One region of the Erwinia sp. BNK-24-b genome, then DNA from elsewhere that is predicted to be linked to it. Evidence: predicted binding sites of a transcription regulator. Region 1 holds the regulator's gene; each other region holds the start of a gene.

The links. The regulator sigma-54, encoded in region 1, starts transcription at its own class of promoters, with help from an activator protein. The targets are predictions, from matches to a motif close to GTTGGCACANNTTTCGCTNT.
Region 2: a site for sigma-54 is predicted at 1,799-1,818, ahead of glnA (glutamate--ammonia ligase). Genes of this name have one in related genera too.
Region 3: a site for sigma-54 is predicted at 2,440-2,459, ahead of ACMGGR_RS15105 (amino acid ABC transporter substrate-binding protein). Genes of this name have one in related genera too.
Region 4: a site for sigma-54 is predicted at 1,522-1,541, ahead of glnK (P-II family nitrogen regulator). Genes of this name have one in related genera too.

Annotation. Positions count from the first base shown of each region.
Region 1 covers NZ_CP179901.1:385,211-389,040, reverse strand. The annotation lists gene lptC (LPS export ABC transporter periplasmic protein LptC) at 1-285, shown strand, start outside; gene lptA (lipopolysaccharide ABC transporter substrate-binding protein LptA) at 257-802, shown strand; gene lptB (LPS export ABC transporter ATP-binding protein) at 806-1,531, shown strand; gene rpoN (RNA polymerase factor sigma-54) at 1,580-3,013, shown strand; gene hpf (ribosome hibernation promoting factor) at 3,036-3,323, shown strand; gene ptsN (PTS IIA-like nitrogen regulatory protein PtsN) at 3,520-3,830, shown strand, end outside.
Region 2 covers NZ_CP179901.1:4,687,313-4,691,142, reverse strand. The annotation lists gene typA (ribosome-dependent GTPase TypA) at 1-1,530, opposite strand, end outside; gene glnA (glutamate--ammonia ligase) at 1,962-3,371, shown strand; gene glnL (nitrogen regulation protein NR(II)) at 3,576-3,830, shown strand, end outside.
Region 3 covers NZ_CP179901.1:3,304,542-3,308,371, forward strand. The annotation lists gene corC (CNNM family magnesium/cobalt transport protein CorC) at 1-694, shown strand, start outside; gene lnt (apolipoprotein N-acyltransferase) at 702-2,237, shown strand; gene ACMGGR_RS15105 (amino acid ABC transporter substrate-binding protein) at 2,645-3,544, shown strand; gene ACMGGR_RS15110 (amino acid ABC transporter permease) at 3,602-3,830, shown strand, end outside.
Region 4 covers NZ_CP179901.1:3,470,227-3,474,056, forward strand. The annotation lists gene amtB (ammonium transporter AmtB) at 1-1,096, opposite strand, end outside; gene glnK (P-II family nitrogen regulator) at 1,131-1,469, opposite strand; gene ACMGGR_RS15910 (SmdB family multidrug efflux ABC transporter permease/ATP-binding protein) at 1,745-3,499, opposite strand; gene ACMGGR_RS15915 (SmdA family multidrug ABC transporter permease/ATP-binding protein) at 3,486-3,830, opposite strand, start outside.

The DNA.
Region 1 (3,830 bases):
CGGGCAGACAAAGCAAAACTCACGCAGGATCGTATGCTCTATCTGTATGGTCACGTTGAGCTAAACAGTCTGACCCCGGACGCCCAGCTGCAAAGAATTAAAACCGATAACGCCGTAGCAAACCTTGTCACGCAGGATGTTACCTCACAAGATCAGGTAACGTTGTATGGCAATGGCTTTAACTCTACCGGCATGAAGATGCGTGGCAATTTACGGAAGAAAACCGCCGAGTTGATTGAAAAGGTCAAAACCTCCTATGAAATTCAGAATGCGAAACAACCTTAAGTTTTTGACGCTCGGCCTGCTGCTGGCAGCCAGCCTGCCCGCTTTTGCCCTGACGGGTGACTCGGACAAGCCGGTCAATGTAGATTCCGAAAACCAGGCGCTGGACATGCAGGGCAACGTGGCGACCTTCACCGGCAACGTCATCGTGACCCAGGGCTCGATTAAAATTACCGCCGACAAAGTCGTGGTAACGCGTCCCAATGGTGACAGCAATAAAACCATCGTTGATGCCTGGGGTAATCCGGCCACCTTCTATCAGATGCAGGATAATGGTAAACCGGTTAAAGGCCACGCGCAGAAAATGCACTACGAGCTGGCGAAAGATTTTGTCGAGCTGACGGGCAACGCCTATCTGGAACAGCTGGACAGCAACGTGAAGGGTGACCGCATCACCTATCTGGTGAAAGAGCAGAAAATGCAGGCTTACGGCAGCAATACCGGTAAACGCGTTACTACCGTGCTGGTGCCTTCGCAGCTGCAGGATAAAGGCACCCAGTCAAACAAAAAGAGTAATTAAGTTATGGCAACTTTGATTGCGCAAAATCTTGCTAAGGCCTACAAAGGCCGCCGCGTGGTGGAAGACGTTAGCCTGCAGGTTAAATCCGGCGAAATCGTTGGCCTGCTTGGCCCGAACGGCGCGGGTAAAACCACGACGTTCTACATGGTGGTTGGTATTGTGCCTCGCGATGCGGGCCGCATCATTATTGATGATGAAGATATCAGTATCCTGCCGCTGCATGCCCGCGCGCGTCGCGGCATCGGCTATCTTCCCCAGGAAGCCTCGATTTTTCGTCGCCTGAGCGTGTTTGATAACCTGATGGCCGTCTTACAGATCCGTGACGATCTGACCTCGGAGCAACGTACCGACCGCGCTAACGAGCTGATGAATGAGTTCCATATCTCCCATCTGCGTGACAGCATGGGCCAGGCGCTTTCCGGTGGGGAACGCCGCCGCGTGGAGATTGCCCGGGCGCTGGCGGCCAATCCAAAATTTATTCTGCTGGATGAGCCTTTTGCCGGCGTTGACCCTATTTCGGTTATCGATATCAAGAAAATTATTGAACACCTGCGCGACAGCGGTCTTGGCGTCCTGATCACCGATCACAACGTACGCGAGACGCTGGCGGTTTGCGAGCGCGCTTATATCGTTAGCCAGGGCCATCTTATCGCCCACGGTTCACCCGAACAGATCCTTGAGGATGAACAAGTTAAGCGAGTCTATTTGGGCGAAGAGTTCAGACTCTGATAAGGTGTCCTGACTGATGATGTTTTTTGAGGAATCCGTATCCTGAATATGAAGCAAGGTTTGCAGCTCAGGCTTAGCCAACAGCTTGCCATGACGCCACAACTGCAGCAGGCGATTCGCTTGCTGCAACTCTCTACGCTTGAACTCCAGCAGGAAATTCAGCTGGCGCTGGAAAGTAACCCGCTGCTTGAACAAACCGATCTTCATGAAGAAGTGGATAGCCGCGAATATCAGGAAAAAGAGGCGCTGGACACGCGCGAGGCGCTTGAGCAAAAGGATATGCCGGAAGAGCTGCCGCTCGATGCGACCTGGGATGAGATTTACACCGCCGGTACGCCGTCGGGCACCGGCACCGACTATCACGACGATGAGCTGCCGGTTTATCAGGGAGAAACGACCCAGACGCTGCAGGATTACCTGATGTGGCAGGTTGAGCTGACGCCCTTTACCGATACCGATCGCGCCATTGCGACCGCCATTGTCGATGCGGTGGATACCACCGGCTACCTCACCGTTTCGCTCCAGGATATTCAGGAAAGCATCGGCGACGAAGAGGTTTCCGCTGAAGAGGTAGAAGCGGTACTGAAGCGCATCCAGCGTTTTGATCCCGTTGGCGTCTGCGCACGCGATCTGCGCGACTGCCTGCTGGTCCAGCTGTCACAGTTTTTGGCGGATACGCCGTGGCTGAAGGAAGCCAGACTGATCGTCAGCAATCATTTGGATCTTCTGGCCAATCACGATTTTCGTAGCCTGATGCGCGTTACGCGTCTGAAAGAAGACGTGCTGAAAAACGCCATGCAGCTGATTCAGTCGCTCGATCCTCGTCCCGGTCAGTCGATCAACACCAGCGAGCCGGAATACGTTATTCCTGACGTGCTGGTGCGGAAGATCGGCAAGCGCTGGGTGGTGGAACTGAACGCCGACAGCGTGCCCGGTCTGCGCATCAACCAGCACTATGCTTCGCTCGGCGCCGGAAACCGCAGCGACAGCGACAGCCAGTTTATTCGCAGCAACCTGCAGGAAGCAAAATGGCTGATTAAAAGCCTTGAAAGCCGCAACGATACGCTGCTAAAAGTGACGCGCTGTATCGTCGATCAGCAGCAGGCTTTCTTTGAGCAAGGCGAAGAGTTTATGCGTCCTATGGTGCTGGCCGATATCGCTTCTGCGGTAGATATGCACGAGTCGACCATATCGCGAGTTACCACGCAAAAGTACCTGCACAGCCCGCGCGGTATTTTTGAACTGAAATATTTTTTCTCCAGCCACGTTAATACCGAAGGCGGAGGTGAAGCCTCTTCTACGGCTATACGCGCGCTGGTGAAAAAATTGATCTCGGCGGAGAATCCCGCCAAGCCTCTTAGCGACAGCAAGCTGACCACGCTGCTTTCCGATCAGGGAATCATGGTGGCCCGCCGTACCGTTGCGAAGTACCGAGAGTCTTTATCCATCCCGCCCTCAAACCAGCGCAAACAGCTGGTCTGAACGAACAGATAAGGAATAGCCTATGCAACTCAATATTACCGGGCAGAATGTGGAAATCACCGAGCCGTTACGCGAATTTGTCACCACGAAATTCGCCAGGCTGGAGCAATATTCCGACCGAATTACGCAGGTTTATATTGTCCTGAAGGTGGAAAGAGTGACGCAGATAGCCGATGCGACGCTACACGTCAGCGGTGGGGAGTTGCATGCCACCTCGGAAGAAAAAGATATGTACGCGGCGATAGACGGCCTGACAGACAAGCTGGTGCGCCAACTCAATAAACATAAAGACAAGTTGAAGCAACATTAAATTTTAAAAACCTGTTGATTATTTTTACACCGCCTTTGCTAATAAAGTGGCGTAAAATGTTCCGGCTCGTCCTCTTATCGCAGGGGACGGGCCGTTAATCAATAAGGCGTGTTGCACTCGACCGATGGCCCGCAGGCAGCCTGAGCTGCCTGCCGAGCCGTTTTGCCAGGCGGAAGTAAAATTAAGTGAACCTATGATGAACAATGACCTGAAACTGGAACTGAGCTCGGTACTGAGTCTCTCCTGTACCCGCAATGGCGTGCACTGCCAGAGTAAAAAGCGGGCGCTGGAAATTATCAGCGAGCTGGCGGCCAAACAGCTGAATCTGCCGCATCAGACCATTTTTGAAGCGATCCTGACGCGCGAGCGGATGGGAAGTACTGGTATAGGTAACGGCATCGCTATCCCGCACGGTAAACTGGTAGAAGATACACTGCGCGCGGTGGCCGTGTTTATCCGTCTTGAGCAGCCTATTGCTTTTGATGCCATTGATAACCAGCCGGTAGA
Region 2 (3,830 bases), 520 kb from region 1:
CAGCTTACCGCGATCCTGCAGGCTGTACAGGGCGAACGCTACCGCTTTGCCCTGGCCGTTAGAGATCAGCACGCCGTTCTGGCGCTGGCCAACTTCACCCTGACGAATGTCGTCGTAGTGGCTGAAGGTGGAGTACAGCAGGCCGGTACCGGAAGTCATGGTCATGAATTCGTTACGGAAGCCGATCAGGCCACGGCTTGGGATCACGTAGTCGAGACGTACGCGGCCTTTGCCATCCGGATCCATGTTTTTCATGTCCGCTTTACGCTCACCCATCGCCTGCATCACAGAACCCTGGTGCTGTTCTTCGATATCCAGCGTCACGTTCTCGAACGGTTCCTGTTTACGGCCGTCGACTTCGCGGAAGATAACTTTCGGACGGGATACCGCCAGTTCGAAACCTTCACGACGCATGTTTTCGATCAGAACGGACAGGTGCAGCTCGCCACGACCAGAAACGCGGAATGCATCAGCATCTTCAGTTTCTTCTACGCGCAACGCAACGTTGTGCACCAGCTCTTTACGCAGACGATCCAGAATCTGACGAGAAGTAACGAACTTACCTTCTTTACCGCAGAATGGAGAGGTGTTGACGTTAAAGAACATGGTAACGGTTGGTTCATCAACGCTCAGGGCCGGCAGCGCTTCCACGTTCTGCGGATCGCAGATGGTGTCAGAGATGTTCAGCTCGCCCAGACCGGTGATAGCGATGATATCGCCCGCTTCCGCTTCGGTGGCGTCGATACGCTCCAGACCCAGGTGAGTCAGCACTTTACCGACTTTACCGTTACGGGTTTTGCCTTCGCTGTCGATGATGGTGACCTGCTGGTTCGGCTTCACTTTACCGCGCTTGATGCGGCCGATGCCGATTACGCCAACGTAGTTGTTGTAATCCAGCTGAGAGATCTGCATCTGGAACGGCGCTTCCATCTCAACCTGCGGAGGAGAAACGTGCTTCACGATAGCTTCGTACAGCGGCGTCATGTCTTCAGCCATGTCGGTGTGGTCAAGACCAGCGATACCGTTCAGAGCAGAAGCGTAGATTACCGGGAAATCCAGCTGGTCGTCGGTCGCATCCAGGTTAACGAACAGGTCAAATACCTGATCGACAACCCAGTCAGGACGCGCGCCTGGACGGTCAACTTTGTTAATGACCACGATCGGCTTCAGACCATTAGCAAAGGCTTTTTTGGTCACGAAGCGGGTTTGCGGCATAGGGCCATCCATTGCATCCACAACCAGCAGCACCGAGTCAACCATTGACATCACACGCTCTACCTCACCGCCGAAGTCGGCGTGTCCTGGGGTATCCACGATGTTGATACGGTAGTCGTTCCATTTAATGGCGGTGTTTTTTGCGAGGATGGTAATCCCACGCTCTTTCTCCAAATCGTTGGAGTCCATTACGCGTTCGGTTGCTTCAGTACGGGCATCAAACGTACCGGACTGCTGCAGCAACTTATCAACCAGGGTAGTTTTACCATGGTCAACGTGGGCAATAATGGCGATGTTACGCAAATTTTCGATCACAGCTTTGCCTCAGGCATTAGAAATAGCGCGCTATTGTACACGGATTAATCGAAGAGCTGAACAGGATCACAGATTTCAATTAAAGATAACTTTCGGGGTTGCTTTCAGCGCCGTTTGCAGTGCAAAAAACGCACGTCATCGAAAAAATGCACCATAATAGTGCTTACCCTGACTGTTAAAGCACCATAATGGTGCGCGACTTCCATTATGGTGCAGCTCTCGTTTCACGAGAGGGCGCATCATAGCGCTTTTTCAGGCAATTAAGAAAGTTGGCATAGTTTTCGCTTTAAATAAATCAGGTGAAAACGATGCGTTTCTACAACGGTAGCCTGTCAGAGAATGTAATTATCGGTCGGCTGGGCGAGATAAGCAAAGCGCACCGCGAAAGTTCTCTACTATGACGACCATGACAATATCCAGGAGAGTTAAGTATGTCCGCTGAACACGTTCTGTCGATGATGAACGAGCATGAAGTCAAGTTTGTTGACCTGCGCTTCACCGACACCAAAGGCAAAGAGCAGCACGTTACCATTCCTGCTCACCAGGTGAACGCTGACTTCTTCGAAGAAGGCAAAATGTTTGACGGCTCCTCTATCGGTGGCTGGAAAGGCATTAACGAATCTGACATGGTGCTGATGCCTGACGCGACGACTGCTGTCCTGGATCCTTTCTTTGAAGACTCTACGCTGATCATCCGCTGCGATATCCTTGAGCCAGGCACCATGCAGGGCTATGACCGCGATCCGCGCTCCATCGCCAAGCGTGCAGAAGATTTCCTGCGTTCTTCCGGCATTGCGGATACCGTGCTGTTTGGACCAGAGCCAGAATTCTTCCTGTTTGACGACGTTCGCTTTGGCGCAACCACTTCCGGTTCTCACGTTGCTATCGACGATATCGAAGCGGCATGGAACACCGGTAAAGAATACGAAGGCGGCAACAAAGGCCACCGTCCAGGTCTGAAAGGCGGTTACTTCCCGGTTCCACCAGTCGACTCTTCACAGGACATCCGTTCTGCAATGTGTCTGACCATGGAGCAGATGGGCCTGGTGGTTGAAGCTCACCACCACGAAGTAGCTACAGCGGGTCAGAACGAAGTGGCTACCCGCTTCAACACCATGACTAAAAAAGCTGACGAAATTCAGATCTACAAATATGTCGTGCACAACGTGGCTCACGCTTTCGGCAAAACCGCGACCTTTATGCCAAAACCAATCTTTGGCGATAACGGTTCCGGCATGCACTGCCACATGTCCCTGTCTAAAGGCGGCACTAACCTGTTCGCTGGCGACAAATACGGCGGCCTGTCTGAAATGGCGCTGTTCTACATCGGCGGCGTGATCAAACACGCTAAAGCGATCAACGCCCTGTCTAACCCGACCACCAACTCTTACAAGCGTCTGGTTCCGGGTTATGAAGCGCCGGTCATGCTGGCTTACTCCGCCCGTAACCGTTCTGCTTCTATCCGTATCCCGGTTGTTGCCAGCCCGAAAGCGCGCCGTATTGAAGCTCGCTTCCCGGATCCAGCGGCTAACCCATACCTGTGCTTTGCCGCACTGCTGATGGCTGGCCTGGACGGCATCATCAACAAAATCCATCCTGGCGATGCAATGGACAAAAACCTGTACGACCTGCCGCCGGAAGAAGAAGCTGAGATTCCAAAAGTAGCGGGTTCACTGGAAGAAGCGCTGAGCGCGCTGAACGAAGATCGTGAGTTCCTGACTCGTGGCGGCGTGTTCACTGACGACACCATTGATGCCTACATCGATCTGCGTAAAGCCGAGATGGACCGCGTGCGTATGACGCCACATCCGGTTGAGTTCGAACTGTACTACAGCGTTTAATGTAAACCCGGCGCGTTTCGGGCACCTCAGGCTTTCGAAGCAATTCGACTGAACGGGCCATAGCGTGAAAGACGCCGGGGTTTTGCCGTGGAAATTTTCAGCCCATCTCCGGATGGGCTTTTTTCGCCGCAAATTCAGGGTTCAGACAGACGAATACCGGGTTTGGTGGCTATAATGCACTGAAATGGTGCAGGAGAAGGCTGTATGGCAACTGGCACGCCGCCCGATGCTGGGCAGATTCTCAATTCTTTAATTAACAGTATTTTGCTGGTTGATACCGAGCTGGTGGTGCATTACGCCAACCCGGCCGCCCAGCAGCTGCTGGCGCAAAGCTCGCGTAAACTCTTCGGCACGCCGCTACCGGATTTGATGGGCTATTTTTCGCTGAATATCGAGGTAATGCGCGAGAGCCTGAATGCCGGCCAGGGCTTTACCGACAGCGAGGTGACGCTGGTGGTC
Region 3 (3,830 bases), 1.9 Mb from region 1:
GGACATCGCGGAACAGCGCGTGCGCGACATTATGATCCCGCGCTCACAGATGGTGACGCTAAAGCGTAACCAGTCGCTCGACGAGTGCCTGGACACGATCATTGAATCCGCCCACTCTCGCTTTCCGGTTATTAGCGAAGATAAGGACCACGTTGAAGGCATTCTGATGGCAAAAGATTTGCTGCCGTTTATGAGCAGCGAATCAGCCCCGTTCAGCATTGAAAAAGTGTTGCGTCCGGCCGTCGTGGTTCCGGAAAGCAAGCGTGTCGACCGCATGCTGAAAGAGTTTCGTTCGCAGCGCTACCACATGGCGATTGTAATTGATGAGTTTGGCGGTGTTTCCGGTCTGGTGACTATCGAAGATATTCTGGAGCTGATTGTCGGCGAAATCGAAGACGAATATGACGACGAAGAAGATCGCGATATCCGTCAGCTGAGCCGTCATACCTATACGCTGCGCGCCCTGACGCCAATCGAAGACTTTAATGAAATTTTCGAAACGCAGTTTAGCGATGAAGAAGTGGATACGATTGGCGGGCTGGTAATGCAGGCGTTTGGCCATTTACCGGCACGCGGTGAAAGCGTTGAGATCGAAGGCTATCAGTTTAAGATCGCCATGGCCGACAGCCGTCGTATTATTCAGGTTCACGTCAGAATTCCGGAAAACTCGCCGCAACCGATACTGGAAGAATAACCTCTCTATGGCTATTGCCTCTTTATACCAGCGCCAGCGGGTTCGCCTGCTTTTAGCGCTGTTGACGGGTGCCTCTGGCACCCTGGCGTTTTCGCCTTACGATTTCTGGCCCGCCGCGCTGATTGCGCTTTGTGGACTGCTGGCATTAACGCTTAACCGCACCACCCGTCAGGCGACCGCTATCGGTTTCGTCTGGGGCTTTGGCCTGTTTGGCAGCGGCATCAACTGGGTTTACGTCAGTATTGCCACTTTTGGCGGCATGCCTGGCCCGGTAAACGTCTTTTTGGTGATCCTGCTGGCGGCTTATTTGTCGCTTTATACCATGCTGTTTGCCGCACTGTTGAACCGTCTGTTTCCCAAAACCTCGCTGCTACGGCTGACGCTCGCCGCGCCCGTGCTGTGGCAAATCACCGAGTTTTTGCGCGGCTGGATCCTCACCGGCTTTCCCTGGCTGCAGTTTGGCTACAGCCAGATTGACGGCCCGTTAAAAGGACTGGGGCCGCTGGTCGGCGTGGAAGGCATTACCTTTGTGCTGACAATTGTTGCCGGCCTGATCGTTTATAGCGCGGCCAGACGTCAGTGGATTGCGGCAGTGGGCGCGCTGGCGTTGCTGCTGCTTCCGTGGCCGCTGCGCATGCTCAGCTGGTATCAGCTACAGCCGGAACGCACGGTTAACGTCGCGCTGGTACAGGGCAATATTCCCCAGTCGCTGAAGTGGGATGCCAACCAGCTGCTTAACACGCTGAAAACCTACACTGGCCTGACCCGTCCCTATGTCGGCAAAGCGCCGCTGATTATCTGGCCCGAATCGGCTATTCCCGATCTGGAATCAAACCAGCAGCCTTTTTTGCAAACTATTGATCGTGAACTACGCTCGCAGAACAGCGGCCTGATCACCGGTATCGTCGACTCGCGGCTGGAAAACAATCGCTATCACGACTACAACTCCATCGTGGTATTGGGCGATAAAAAGCCCTACAGCTACGAAAGCGGTAATCGCTATCAGAAAAACCATCTGGTACCTTTTGGCGAGTTCGTGCCGCTGGAAACCCTTCTGCGCCCGCTGGCGCCGTTTTTCGATTTGCCTATGTCTTCCTTTAGCCGCGGGGCCTATTTACAGCCTCAGCTGGAGGTAAACGGCTATAAACTGACGGCCGCTATCTGCTATGAAATCGTGCTGGGACAACAGGTGCGGGATAACTTCCGCCCGGATACGGATTTCCTGCTGACGATTTCTAACGATGCCTGGTTTGGCCACTCAATCGGCCCGTGGCAGCATTTTCAGATGGCGCGGATGCGAGCGCTTGAACTGGGACGTCCGCTGCTGCGCGATACCAATAACGGCGTGACGGCAGTGATCAATGCTGACGGCGACGCGGAAGAGATGATCCCCCAGTTTGCGCCTGGCGTACTGGCTGCGGACGTTACGCCAACCCGTGGCCTGACGCCTTATGCCCGCTTCGGTAACTGGAGCGTGTGGATTGCTACGCTGATTTTCGGCGCGGCCGCCGTGCTCGGTAGCCGCAGGCGTCGATTCCCGTAAAACATTTTCTTCTCTTCAGGCGCCGTTATCGGCGCTTTTTTTATCCGCCAATGGACCCCTCCCCTCTTAAAAGCTACTTAGTACAAAGCTCTGCCTCAGAACCTGGCATGACGATTGCAAAATACTTTCCCGTACGGGCTGAATTGTTTATGTGGGCCAGTCATTAACCGAAAATGCACCATAAAAATCTGCCTTTTGCGCCGTTGTGAAGCATTGCGCAATATAACGCCTCTTTTTGGTGCGGCGGGCCTCGCAAAATTGAAATCTTAATGTTTCACACCATTAACATTCAGCTATGTTAAGGCTGTTCAGCGCGCAATTGCGCTGTATTAAAAGAATAAGCCAAAGACAAACACACCATCACAAACAGCGCACCGTAATGGCGCTTTACCACGAAGGAGTTGGAGATGAAATTTCGGAAAACCGGGCTGTGTCTTTTACTGGCTGGCCTGTCCTCCGCTATCGCTTATGCAGACGACGCACCGCAAACAACCCTGGATAAAATCGCTAAAAACGGCGTTATTGTTGTTGGACACCGGGAATCTTCCGTGCCGTTTTCCTACTACGATAACTCGCAAAAAGTTGTGGGCTATTCACAGGACTATTCCAACGCCATTGTGGCGGCAATTAAAGCTAAGCTGAACAAGCCGGATTTACAGGTGAAAATGCTGCCCATCACCTCCCAGAACCGTATTCCGCTGCTGCAAAACGGCACCTACGATTTTGAGTGCGGCTCCACGACCAATAACGCGGAGCGCCAGAAGCAGGCCGCGTTCTCGGACACCATTTTTGTTATCGGCACCCGCCTGCTGGTTAAAAAAGGCAGCCCGATTAAAGATTTCCCGGACTTAAAAGGCAAAACTGTCGTCGTCACTTCCGGCACTACTTCAGAAATTTTGCTGAATAAGCTGAACGACGAGCAAAAAATGGGAATGCGCATTATCAGCGCTAAAGATCATGGTGATTCATTCCGCACGCTGGAAAGCGGTCGTGCCGTTGCCTTTATGATGGATGACGCGCTGCTGGCCGGCGAACGCGCCAAGGCGAAGAAGCCGGATGACTGGGTCATCGTCGGTACGCCGCAGTCGAAAGAGGCCTATGGCTGCATGTTGCGCAAAGGCGACACGGGCTTCAAGCAGCTGATGGATGAAACCATCGCCAAAGCGCAAACCTCGGGCGAAGCGACCAAATGGTTCGATAAGTGGTTTACCCAGCCTATTCCGCCTAAAAACCTCAACATGAACTTTGCGCTTTCTGAAGATATGAAAGCTACCTTCAAAACGCCGAATGACAAGGCGCTGAACTAATAACGAAAACAGGTGCGACAGGGTAGCGCTGCTACCCTTTTTCTACCGGAGTGACTTATGTCAATTGATTGGAACTGGGGAATCTTTCTGCAGCAGGCCCCTTTTGGCAATACGACCTACCTGGGGTGGCTGTGGTCCGGCTTTCAGGTCACGATTGCCGTTTCTGTTTGCGCATGGATTATCGCTTTTTTTGTTGGCTCGCTGTTTGGCATTTTACGAACCGCGCCCGAGCGCTGGCTGTCGGCTATCGGCACCTGCTATGTTGAACTGTTTCGTAACGTACCGT
Region 4 (3,830 bases), 1.7 Mb from region 1:
AAGCGTAGCCGACGCCGCCCAGCGAAGAGGAAGCAAAGATCCCGGTAAGAATACAGCCAACAATACCGCAGACGCCGTGCACGCCGAATACGTCACAAGGGTCATCAACGCGCAGCCATTTTTTCAGTACCGTCACGCCCCATAATCCTGCCAGGCCGCCAATAAGACCAATTACCAGCGCGCCGCCTACGCCAACGTAGCCGCAGGCCGGAGTGATAGCAACCAGACCTGCAATAGCGCCAGAGCAAACGCCCAGCAGCGAAGGCTTGCCGCGCAGCGCCCACTCGCCGAAGGTCCAGCTGAGCATCGCACCAGCCGTCGCCATAACGGTATTTAAAAAGGCCAGCGCCGCAATTTCGTTTGCTGCGCTTGCTGAACCAGCGTTAAAGCCAAACCAGCCCACATACAGGATTGCCGTACCGGTAAAGACCATAGGCAGGTTATGTGGTTTAAAAGCTTCTTTGCCGAAACCGGCACGCTTGCCGATCATGTAAGCGCCCACCAGACCGGCAACGGCCGCGTTGATGTGCACAACCGTTCCGCCCGCGAAGTCCAGCGCGCCATCCTGCGCCAGCAGACCGCCAGACCAGACCATGTGGGCAATCGGCAGGTAAGAAAAAGTGACCCAGATTGCCACAAAAATCAGTACCGCCGAGAAGCGAATACGTTCAGCAAGCGCGCCGACGATAAGCCCCACGGTGATACAGGCAAAAGAAGCCTGGAAAGAAACGTGGATATATTGATAAAACGTGCCGACCAGCGCGGTTAGCTGAATATTTTTTAACATCGCCATGCTGAAATCGCCAAAAAAGGCGTTACCTGCACTGAATGCCAGCGAGTAGCCGTATAGCATCCAGAGGACGCAAACCATCGCAAAAGTCACCGAAACCTGGGTCAGCATAGAGAGAACGTTTTTAGCGCGGATTAATCCGCCGTAAAAAAGCGCGATGCCGGGTAGGGTCATAAACAGCACCAGAGCGGTGCAAATCATCATAAAGGCGTTATCCGCTTTATCCGCCACGGCCGGGGTCGCCGCCATCGCAAGCGAAGGTAACAGGCAGAAGCTGGCAAGGCCAAACTTAGTCATTTTTTTCATTTATTCCATCCCATCACAATTCGTAGCCTGGAGATTACAGTGCGGCTTCGTCCGTTTCGCCCGTGCGAATCCGGATAACCCGCTGCAGTTCAGCGACAAAAATTTTACCGTCGCCAATTTTGCCGGTGTAGGCAGCTTTGCTAATGACATCAACTACTTCATCCAGCTGATCGTCGGCGATGGCGATATCGATTTTGACTTTTGGCAGGAAGTTCACGCTGTACTCAGCGCCGCGGTAAAGCTCGGCATGGCCTTTCTGGCGACCAAACCCTTTAACTTCAGTTACGGTCAATCCCTGAATGCCAATAGAAGAGAGTGCTTCTCGCACATCTTCTAATTTAAACGGTTTGATTACCACGGTAACCAGCTTCATACGATCCCCTCCAGGCAAAGAAAACGGTTGTTCCACCCTACACGAAGTGATTAAAGCAAAGGCTGTGCCATAAATATAAAAGCGGCGTGACAGGCCGTAAAATGAACGGGCGGCGCGTACGCACGGCTGTAATAAACCGCGCGGCTTGACCCATTGAGCATAGCGCATAAAAAAAACGCACCATAAAGGTGCGTCGCGCGTCAGCGTTGTGCAAAACGCCGTTTCTTTTCTGGTGGCCGCCTGCTTTTAGTGCAGCGAAGCGGCCAGCGCTGGCATTACGCTTCCTCGAGCTCCTCACCCACCAGCTGTAGCTGATACATCTGCCAGTAGCGTCCCTTCTTCTCAAGCAGCTGCTGATGGTTACCCTGCTCCGCTGCCTGCCCACGATGCAGCACCAGAATGGTGTCAGCTTCGGTAATCGTTGAAAGCCGATGTGCAATAACCACCAGCGTGGTCTGTTTACGCACAGCCTGTAGCGCTTTCTGAATGGCCTGCTCGGTGCCGGAATCTATGTTGGCCGTCGCTTCATCAAGGATCAGAATCTGCGGCGAAGCCACCAGGACGCGAGCCATCGCCAACAGCTGCTTTTGCCCAACGGAAAGGTTGTTCCCCTGTTCCCCAAGGCGGGTATAAATCCCCGCTGACAGCGAGCGCGCCAGCCCCGCCAGCTGTACCGTCTCCAGCGCCTGCCAGACGGCTTCTTCGCTAATCTCCCGCCCCAGCGCGACGTTCGCAAAAAACGTATCTGCCAGCACCACAGGATCCTGCTGTACCATCGCTACGCCCTGACGCAGCACGCTGTGGCTAAGCGAAGCCAGCGGCCTGTCGTCCAGCCTGATCTCTCCCTTACTCACCGGATAGTAGCCCATCAGCAGATTAGCCAGCGTGCTTTTGCCGCTGCCAGTGTGCCCGACCAGCGCGACGAAGCTACGCGAAGGCACTTCCAGAGTAATATCGGTAAGCACGTTACGATCGCCACGGTAGGCGAAGCTCAGGTTATCGATGGTAATACGCCCGGATGCCAGCGGCCGGATATCCTGTCCGTAGCGCTGGCGAGGCGCATCCATCAGTTCGAAAATACGTTCGCCAGCGACGACCGCCTGCTGCAACATTGATTGCTGCGTAGTGAGTTCAATCAGAGGCTCATTCAGCCTGCCAAGATAGCTGATAAAAGCGTACAGCACGCCTACTTCGAACGTGCCGTTAGCGGAAAAGCCAAACAGCATCATTAACCCACAAAGGATCAGCGCGGAAAAAAGGCTGAGGAGCGGTCGCAGGAGGAAGCCATCCAGCCGCAGCGTTTCCATTCTGGCCAGATAGTGCGAGCGGCTGGCCTCGTTCATCCGTTCGCCGAAGCGCGCCTGCTGGCGAAACTGTTGGATAACGCTCATGCCGTTAATGACTTCGTTAAAGCCATTATTGATATCGGCCAGATAGCTGCGCACGCGCCGTACAATCGGCGTGCTGTAGCGTTGGTAGATCAGCATTACGGCTATGACGGCCGGAAAAATAGTGATGGCAACCAGCGCCATACGCCAGTCCAGGCTAAACATTGCCACCAGCATTGCGCCAATCAGCGCCGCGCTGCGCAGTACCGTTGCCACAACGGTAACGTAAAGATCGCGAACCACCTCGGTATCGTTGGTCACGCGTGAGATAATTTGCCCAACCGGCTGGGTATCAAAAGCGCCAAGCGGCTGGCGCAGCGCGGCGTCCATTACGTCCGTACGCAAGCGCTGCACGACGCCAACGGCAGCTTCGTTAAATAGCAACGCCTGCCAGTAGTGCAGCGCAGCAGCCAGCGCCTGCAGCAGAATGAAACTTACCGCCAGGCCAGCGACCAGGCCAAACGGCATATGGTGTTTAGCCACCATATTGTCAATAAAATAGCTGACCAGTACCGGCCCGAGCACTTCAGCCGCGGCGGCTATCCACAGCAGCAGTACCGCCAGACCAAGCGACTTACGCCACGGCGAGCCATAGCTCAGCAGACGCCTGAGCGTCGGCCAGAGCTGATTAAGATTCGCCATGCGGTACCCCTTTCTCAATATCATCCTCGTCCAGTGCGGCTTCCAGCTGCTGGTAACGATACATATCCTGATACCAGCCTTGCTGTTCCAGCAGCGCGCCGTGCTGGCCGCGCTGCGCCACCGTCCCCTGTTGCATCACCAGGATCTCGCTGGCTTCCGTTAGCGCAGAGAGGCGATGGGCGCTGATAATCACGGTTCTGCCCGCGCCCCATTTCCTTAAATTATGCAAAATCTGGTGCTCCGTACGCCCATCAACCGCTGAAAGCGCATCGTCCAGAATCAAAATCTCGGCGTTCAGTAACAAAGCCCTGGCTATCGAAATACGCTGCTT